DNA from 2 places in the Acetobacter papayae genome. Region 2 is predicted to be linked to the other one. Evidence: predicted binding sites of a transcription regulator. Region 2 holds the regulator's gene; the other holds the start of a gene.

Evidence for each region. Region 2 encodes HrcA, which represses chaperone genes, less so after heat shock. Its sites were predicted from a motif close to GTTNGCACTCNCNNNNNGNGAGTGCNAAC; they were not measured.
Region 1: the regulator HrcA is predicted to act here: its motif matches at 1,704-1,732, upstream of ABF757_RS04910 (co-chaperone GroES).

Annotation. Positions count from the first base shown of each region.
Region 1 covers NZ_JBDNWF010000009.1:82,190-86,771, forward strand. Annotated here, with positions in the region: gene groL (chaperonin GroEL) at 1-1,267, opposite strand, end outside; gene ABF757_RS04910 (co-chaperone GroES) at 1,318-1,611, opposite strand; gene ABF757_RS04915 (dienelactone hydrolase family protein) at 1,868-2,536, shown strand; gene ABF757_RS04920 (cold-shock protein) at 2,656-2,859, shown strand; gene ABF757_RS04925 (ATP-dependent DNA helicase) at 2,865-4,582, opposite strand, start outside.
Region 2 covers NZ_JBDNWF010000028.1:24,572-29,153, reverse strand. Annotated here, with positions in the region: gene ABF757_RS09095 (bifunctional diguanylate cyclase/phosphodiesterase) at 1-2,076, shown strand, start outside; gene hrcA (heat-inducible transcriptional repressor HrcA) at 2,131-3,213, opposite strand; gene ABF757_RS09085 (hypothetical protein) at 3,200-3,328, shown strand; gene rdgB (RdgB/HAM1 family non-canonical purine NTP pyrophosphatase) at 3,415-4,014, shown strand; gene ABF757_RS09075 (RNA methyltransferase) at 4,076-4,582, opposite strand, start outside.

The DNA of each region.
Region 1 (4,582 bases), on a different contig from region 2:
TTGCGCGGGCCAGAGCCGTGCCACCACCGGGAACAATGCCTTCTTCAACTGCTGCGCGGGTTGCGTGCAGGGCGTCGTCCACGCGGTCCTTGCGTTCCTTCACTTCGATTTCCGTGGAGCCGCCAACGCGGATCACGGCAACACCGCCAGCCAGTTTGGCCAGACGTTCCTGCAGCTTTTCGCGGTCGTAGTCGGAGGAGGTTTCCTCGATCTGCGCACGGATCTGCTTCACGCGGCCCTTGATGTCGTCCGAGCTGCCAGAGCCATCGACAACGGTGGTGTTTTCCTTGTCGATATGCACTTTCTTGGCGGTGCCAAGCATGTTCAGCGTCACGGTTTCGAGCTTGATGCCGAGGTCTTCGCTGATAACCTGGCCACCGGTCAGGATCGCGATGTCTTCCAGCATGGCCTTGCGACGGTCACCAAAGCCCGGAGCCTTCACAGCGGCGATCTTCAGGCCGCCACGCAGCTTGTTGACAACCAGAGTGGCCAGCGCTTCGCCATCGACATCTTCAGCGATGATCAGCAGCGGGCGGCCGGACTGCACAACGGCTTCAAGCAGCGGCAGCATGGGCTGGAGAGAAGAGAGCTTCTTCTCGTGGATCAGGATGTACGGATTTTCGAGGTCCGCAGTCATCTTTTCCGGGTTGGTGACGAAGTAGGGGGACAGGTAGCCGCGGTCGAACTGCATGCCCTCGACAACGTCGAGTTCGGTCTGGAAGTGCTTGGCTTCCTCAACCGTGATGACGCCTTCGGAGCCAACTTTCTGCATGGCTTCGGAGATCATCTGGCCGATTTCGTGTTCGCCGTTGGCGGAAATCGTGCCGACCTGAGCGGTTTCCGCCGGGGTCGTGACCTTCTTGGCGTTCTTCTTCAGCTCTTCCGTAACCACGGTCACGGCCTTGTCGATACCGCGCTTGAGGTCCATCGGGTTCATGCCAGCGGCAACGGCCTTCATGCCTTCGCGCACAATGGCCTGAGCCAGCACGGTTGCCGTCGTGGTGCCGTCACCGGCCACGTCGTTGGTCTTGGAGGCCACTTCGCGCAGCATCTGTGCGCCCATGTTTTCGAACTTGTCAGCCAGTTCGATTTCCTTGGCGACGGAAACGCCGTCCTTGGTGATGCGGGGCGCGCCGAAGCTCTTGTCCAGAACAACGTTACGGCCTTTGGGGCCCAGCGTTACTTTGACCGCGTCGGCCAGAATGTCCACGCCGCGCAGCATACGCTGGCGGGCATCAGCACCAAACTTTACGTCTTTGGCAGCCATTGAATGTCTCCTGTGAAGATCGTTCTTGAATTGCGATAAGGGTTAGCGGCTCAGGCGGAAATCACGCCCAGAATGTCGCTTTCCTTCATGATCAGCAGCTCTTCGCCGTCGATCTTCACTTCCGTGCCGGACCATTTGCCAAACAGGATGCGGTCGCCAGCCTTGACGTCCAGAGCCACGATCTGGCCCTGTTCGTTGCGCGCACCGGGGCCGGCGGCGACAACTTCGCCTTCCATCGGCTTTTCCTTGGCGGTGTCGGGGATGATGATTCCGCCAGCCGTCTTCAGCTCGCCTTCAAGGCGGCGGACAACTACACGGTCGTGTAAGGGACGAAACTTCGTCATTATGGATCGCTCCACATTCTTGCTGTGACGGTGCCCTTGTATCAGGAAGCAGCACCATCAGTTTTGCCGCGCGTAACATAACGCCGCGTTACGTTAGCACTCCCACCCCGGGAGTGCCAGAACAGGAGATAGGTGCGCCCCATGGCGGTGTCAAGGAATGGCGCGCAGTTTCTTTTTGACGTCATAATGGCCGGAGCTGGCATCGGTTATGGTGCCGCTACAGGCTTGCAAACCCGGTATAACAAGGGGCGCTCTGATGGGACACTGGATATCACTCGAGGCCGCTGACGGCCATGGTTTTGACGTCTGGGAGGAGGGACAGCCCGGCCTGCGGCCCACGCTTGTGGTCTTGCAGGAAATTTTCGGGGTGAACCACCATATCCGCGCGGTTTGCGAAGATTTTGCGCAGGCGGGCTTTCATGTGCTGGCCCCCGCCCTGTTCGACAGGGCCGAGCGGGGTATCTCGCTGGGGTATACTGCGGCGGATGTGGAGCAGGGCAAGGCCCTGCGCGCACGGATTCCCCTTGAGCAGACACTGGCCGACCTGCGCGCCGTGCTGGCCCACCCGCGTTCGGGCAGGGCAGGTATGATCGGGTATTGCTGGGGAGGCACGCTTGCATGGGAAAGTGCCTGCCGTCTTGAAGGGCTGGCCGCCGCCTGCTGCTGGTATGGCGTGGGCATAGCCTCGGCACTGGAGCAGGAACCTGCCTGCCCGGTGCAGATGCATTTTGGCGGGCAGGATGCCAGTATTCCGCCTGCTGACATTGCAGCCATTCGCCAAAGACATTCCGAGTTGGAGATGTTTGTTTACGACGAAGCCGGGCATGGTTTCGGCTGTGCCGAGCGGGCGGCCTTCAATGCGCCAGCCTATGCTCTGGCACGCGAACGTAGCCTGTCCTTTCTGGAAAATGCACTGGCTCCCTGAGGGCTGGCTGGATATTCTGATTGACAAGACCGCCCGCACATGACGGGATTAAACCATAAACCCCGGCAGTGCGTGGTGTGTGGCCGGGAGTTGAAGAGAAACAAGGATCGTTCCCGCTCATGCCCACCGGTACCGTCAAGTGGTTCAATACCACCAAAGGCTATGGTTTTATTGCTCCCGATGAAGGCAGCAAGGATGTTTTCGTGCACATTACGGCCGTTCAGGCTGCTGGCCTGCGCGGCCTGAACGACGGGCAGAAAGTGTCCTTCGATCTGGTGGAAGAGCGTGGCAAGCAGGCTGCGACCAACCTTCAGGTTATTTAAGGCCGTTACGGCTCCCTGTCTTGCGGGGGGCCGTTTTCCCATGCGTCATCCAGCGTTGCGGCTTGACCGCTTGATGGTGGCGCATCGGGTTTGGCATGCAGGAAGGCCGTAATGGCACGCGCAGTTTGTGCAAGCCCGGCCCTGTGTGTTTCCACCCCGCCGGGAAAGGCGGAGAGCAGGCGCGAAGGTGCGCGCCGGTCCAGCAGGACAAATACCCCACGGTCTGACTGACGGCGGATCAGCCGCCCGAAAGCCTGTCGAAGACGCAGGCGGGCAATGGCATCATCAAATCCTTTTGGGTCTCCACCCGCCAGATGAATGCGCCGCTCCCGGTGCAGGATATCGGGGCGTGGCCATGGCACCCGCTCGAACACGACCAGCCGGAGCGCATTGCCCGGCACATCCACCCCATCACGCATGGCATCGGTTCCGAGCAGGCAGGCATGTTCCTCGGTGCGGAAAATATCCACCAGCGTATTGTTGTCCATGGCATCGACATGCTGGGCGTAAAGCGGCAGCCCGTTTTCCTCCAATGTGGGGGCAATACGCTCATGCACCCCCCGTAGGCGGGAAATAGCGGTAAACAGCCCCAACGCCCCGCCGCCAGAGGACATAAACAGCGTGCGGAAGGCGGCTGACAGGTCCACAATACTGCTGTTGTCTACATCCGTTACGATAAAGACACGAGTCTGTGCCTGATAGTTGAACGGGCTGGCAAGGCTGGCCCGTATGGCGGGTGAGGGAAAATGATTGGCCCCTGTGCGGGCCTCTGCCGCTTCCCATGTGCGTTCAGCATCATCGGCCTCTCGACTGTCATCCGGGTTGTTATCGGACGATATGGTGGTGGGCTGGTGGTCGCGCAGGGTGGCGGAGGTAATCAGCATTCCCTGTGCGGGAATAGCCATGGTGGCGGCAAATGGAATGGTCGGGTCTATCCAGTGGCGGTGCAGGCCCACGTCCTGTTCGCCCATGCGCTGGCGCTCACGCCGTTCCAGCCGGATGAAATGCACATGTGAAGGCACGCGGCCTTCAGTCTGGGGTGAGAGCTCCAGTTCGGACAGCATGGCCAGCCACGCATCCAACCGGGCAATGGCACGGCGGTGCAAGGCGCGCGTCATGGCTTCGATCCGTACGCGGGTGGCGCTGTCCAGACTGTCGGCATCTTCTTCCAGCCGCTCGCGCAGGCGGTCGCAGAGCGTGCGTAGAGGCTCTACAAGGCGGGTCAGTGCGCGGGAGAGTAGCTGCCCGGCTTGCGCCAGACCCGGCACAAGAGGGTGCAGGTCGCATTCCAGCGTGCCGCCCTGTAAATGCTGCCGTCCGCCTTCATGCGCACGGGCAAGGCTTTGCTGGCGCAGCAGGCGCAGAAAAGCCTCGGTTGGGTTGTCCATGACAGGCTGTGCGGCGGGCGCATCTGGCGGCAAGAGGAGTGTTGAGGCGAAGGAGACCTCGGGTTCCTGCGGCGGCGGATCTGGCTCCATGCCTTCCTGCGCTGTGTCTTCATCCGCCAGCCGGGTGGACCAGCCGGGAGCGGGGAGTGCATGGGCCGCGGTTAATGCCGCGTCCAGCGGTGTTTCCAGTCGTGGGTGGCCGACAACCAGATCATCCAGCCGCCGCTTGAGCCCGCGCGCGCGGGAGCGTCGGCCCTCCGCCCCCAGCAGCCAGCGCCTGAGTTCCGCTGCTTCCAGCCCGGAGAGTTCAGTGCAGAAAGCACCATCCGCCGCAT
Region 2 (4,582 bases):
GGTGGTACGGTCATGGGGGTGGGAATTGCCAGCATGCATTATGTTGGCATGCTGGCCTACCGGGTGCAGGGCACCATGGAATGGAACATACCCTGCCTTGTCCTGTCCGTCGTGCTGGCGATGGTACTTGCCTCCGGGGCCTTTCTGGTCGGGGGCGAGAGCGAGCGGCAGGTGCAACGCACGGGTATAATGACAGCACTGCTCATGCTGGCCATTATCAGCCTGCACTTTACCGGCATGCTGGCACTCAGCATCACACCCTCATCCGTTGCCGGGCATTTTTCATCGCCTGAAACATTCCGCGCACTGGCGCTGGTCACTGCGGGGCTGGCGGGCATTATCGTGCTGAGCGGGCTGAACATCGCCCTCATGGACCACCGCAACGAGCGCGAACACAAACGCCTGCTGCACATGATTGACGATATGCCCGTGGCAGTCATGACGGTCGAGCCCGACTCCTTACGCATCAACTACGCCAACGCGACCTCGCGCAAACTGATCTGCAGCATCGAGCACCTTTTGCCGGTCAAGGCCGAAAACCTGATCGGCACCTGTATCGACATCTTCCACCGCCACCCCGAGCACCAGCGGCGTATTCTGGCCAACCCCGATAACCTGCCGCACAACGCGCGGATCAGTCTGGGCAGTGAAATTCTTGATCTCAAGATTTCCGCCATCAACGACAATAACGGCCACTACCTTGGTCCCATGCTCACATGGGCGCTCGTAACCAAGGAAGTGGAGGCGGAAAACCGTATTCTGCATCTGGCGCGCTATGACAGCCTGACGGGCCTTGCCAACCGCAACACCTTCCATGATCTGCTGGAAGCACGGATTCACTCCGGTTCGACCGAACTAAGCCTGCTGTTTATTGATCTGGACGGGTTCAAGCTGGTCAATGATACCCACGGCCACCGCGCGGGTGACACCCTGCTGCGCGAGACCGCCCGCCGCCTGCAGGCCCTGTGCGATGACCGCAGTAAAAACGGATGCCGGGTATCGATCTGCCGTCTGGGTGGCGATGAATTCGTCATCATGTCGGAAAGTAACGACCCCGCCTTTAACGAAGAACTGGCCAATACCATAATCCGCTGTGTGGAAGAGCCCTACAGGCTGGCCAGAGACCTGCATGTGCGTGTCAGCGCATCGGTGGGCATAGCGCTATGCCCACAGCATGGTACCGATAGCGAAACCCTGCTGTCGCGCGCGGATATTGCACTCTACGCCGCCAAGGATGCGGGCAAGAACGACTTCAGGTTTTTTGCCGATACGATGGAGCAAAACCTGCAGGACCGCCTGCGCCTTGAAAACGAACTGCGCGAGGCACTGGTTACGGGCGAGAGCCTGTTCGTATTCTATCAGCCCATCGTCAACGCCCAGACCAACGCCGTTACCGCGCGTGAAGCGCTTATCCGCTGGCATTCGAGCGAACAGGGCTGGATTTCCCCTGCCGTTTTCATTCCCGTGGCTGAACAGACAGGCCTGATCGAACGGCTGGGGCAGCTTGTGCTGCACCGCGCCTGCCGTGACGCCGCATCCTGGCCGGATGAGGCGCGGGTGGCGGTCAATATTTCCGCCGCCCAGCTTGGACAGGGCACACTGGCAGGCCTGATAAGCACCGCCCTGCAAGCCTCAGGCCTACCCGCCACACGGCTGGAAATCGAAGTGACCGAAACAGCGCTGGTCAATGACGAATCCCGCGTGATGGAAGAACTGCATCAACTCAGGGCAATGGGCGTGCATATCGCGCTGGACGACTTTGGCACGGGCTATTCCTCCCTGTCGCATATCCGCAGCTTTCCGTTCGACAAGATCAAGATCGACGGCTCCTTCGTGCGCGATTCCACCACCCGCCCGGACTGCGCTGCGGTGGTGCGCGCCATTGCCGATATCGGCCATCGCCTTGGCGTGACCACCGTGGCCGAAGGGGTGGAAACGCAGGAGCATCTGGATGCGATCCGGGCCGAAGGCTGTCAGGAAATACAGGGCTATGTCTATGCCCGGCCCGAGCCCGAGCCCCATGACCGCGAGACCATAGACCGCCTGAACGCGCAGAAAACCAAACCCGCCGCATAACGCCCATCACTCATGGCGGCATGTCCCCGGCCCTGTTCTGGCCGGGGTTTTGGGTCAGCCCAGCATGTCACCCAGAAGCCGGGCGGTATAATCGACCACCGGCACCACGCGGCCATAATTGATCCGCGTGGGGCCGATCACCCCGATGGCCCCTACAATGCGATTGGCCTCGTTGCGGGCCGGGGCCATGACCACCGACATGCCCGTGGTGCCGAACAGCCCACTTTCCGCGCCAATGAAAATGCGTACACCCTCGGAATTTTCCACCAGTTCGAGCAGGCGCAGCATGGTTTCCTGCGCCTCCAGCCGGTCAAACAGCGACTGGATAGCCAATAGCCGCTCCTGCCCGTCCACATCAGCCAGCAGGCGTGACTGCCCGCGCACGATCAGCGTGCCGCCACTTTCCGCCCGGCCACCATTCCAGATGGCCAGTCCGCTTTCCACCACCTCGGCCGCCAGACTATCCAGTGCTGTGCTGTCCTGATCCATATCGGTTGCAACCCTGCGGCGCAGGTCGCTCAGCGAGACGCCCATGGCGCGTGCGTTCAGATAATTGGCGGCCTCCACCAGTGCCGAAGGCGGCATACCGGGGGGCGTTTCGATCACGCGGTTTTCCACATGGCCATCAGCCCCCACCAGCACCACCAATGCGCGGTTACTGCCCAGCGCCACGAACTCGATATGCTTGACCCCGCCTTCGCCCTTGGGGGCGATCACCAGCCCCGCCGCACCAGACATGCCCGCCAGCAGGGCCGAGGCCTCCGACAATGTATCCTGCAAGGAACGCCCCAGCGCTTCGAGCGACTGGTCGATGACCTTCTGCTCCTCATCAGACAGCGCGCCGAACTGCAAAAGCCCGTCCACAAACAGGCGCAATCCCGCCTCTGTTGGCAGACGCCCTGCGGAAATATGGGGGGCGAACAGCAACCCGGCCTCTGTCAGCGAGGCCATGACATTACGGATTGTCGCGGGCGAGAGCGGTAGCCCCAGCCTGCGCGCCACGGTGCGCGAGCCTACGGGCTCGCCACTGGCCACGTATTCCTCCACCACCTCGCGCAGGATGGTAGCGGCGCGTGCATCCAGACCGGGCGGCAGGGAGGGGCGAACAGGCAGCAGGCCACGCATGGTCGTCGTCATCGCTTTCGGCTCTCCTTCATGCCGCCTGCTCGGCTCGCCTGCCGATACACCGCACGGCAGGCAGCACAATGTCCGGCAGTTTGCGGTTACGCCGCCGGATTGCGGGGTTTCTTGATTGTCCTATACCGTGCCACAGGTAGCCTGCCACTGGCCGCCTGACCCGCGCCAGATAAAACATGACCCGCAAAGGATAGACCCCGCATGACCAAACCCCGGCTCGAACGTGGCAGCCGCCTTGTACTGGCAACCCATAACGCGGGCAAACTGGCCGAGTTCAAAGCCCTTATGGCCCCCTTTGGCATTACCGTTCTCTCCGCTGGAGAACTGGACCTGCCCGAACCCGAGGAAACCGCCACGAGCTTTGCGGGCAATGCCGCTATCAAGGCGCAGGCTGCGGCAGAGGCGGCCAAGCTGCCTGCGCTGGCAGATGATTCGGGACTGTGCGTGTCAGCACTCGGCGGTGCGCCGGGCATTTATTCCGCCCGCTGGGCCGGGCCGGACAAGGATTTTCCCGCCGCCATGCAGCGGATTGAAGAGGGTATCGGCGCGGATGAGCGCAACGCATGGTTTACCTGCGTGCTGTGTCTGGCGTTCCCCGATGGCACGACCCATAGTTTTGAAGGCCGTGTGGAAGGCGAGATCGTCTGGCCGCCGCGTGGGGCGGCCGGGCATGGCTATGACCCGATTTTCCAGCCCGAAGGCGAAACCCGCAGTTTTGCCGAAATGAGCGATGCCGAAAAAAACGCGATCAGCCACCGCGCCCGCGCGTTCGAGGCCTTTCGCGCAACATGTCTGGCCTGATCTATTAAAACCCTGTCGGCGGTAAGACGCCGACAGCCGTTTTTTTAAGCGGAACGGCTGATTATGCGCCCGCCTTGCGCGGGTGAGCCAGTTCGCGCACTACACCGTGCAGGGTGCGCAGTTCCTGTTCCGTGACTTCGCCACGGGTAAAGAAATGGCGCAGGTTGCGCACCATGCCGGGGCGTTTTTCCGGGTTGCGGAGAAAACCGCAATCATCCAGTTCACGCTCCAGATGAGCGAAGAAATTCTCAAGCTCGCCCTTGGTGGCCACATGGGTTTCGTTGGTCATGAGCGCACGAGGGGGCGTGCTGTCCTCGGTCATCCACCATTCATACGCCATGATCATGACGGCCTGCGCCAGATTGAGCGACATGAAAGCCGGGTTGAGCGGGTAGCGGATCAGCGCATCCGCGCGGGCCATGTCCTCGTTATCCAGCCCGGCGCGTTCGGGGCCGAACATCAGCCCCACCTTGAGCCCGCGCTGGGTGGCGGCGCGCAGTTCGGCCGCACCACCACGCGCAGTCATGACCGTTTTGACCACATGGCGCGGGCGCGGGCAGGTGGCATA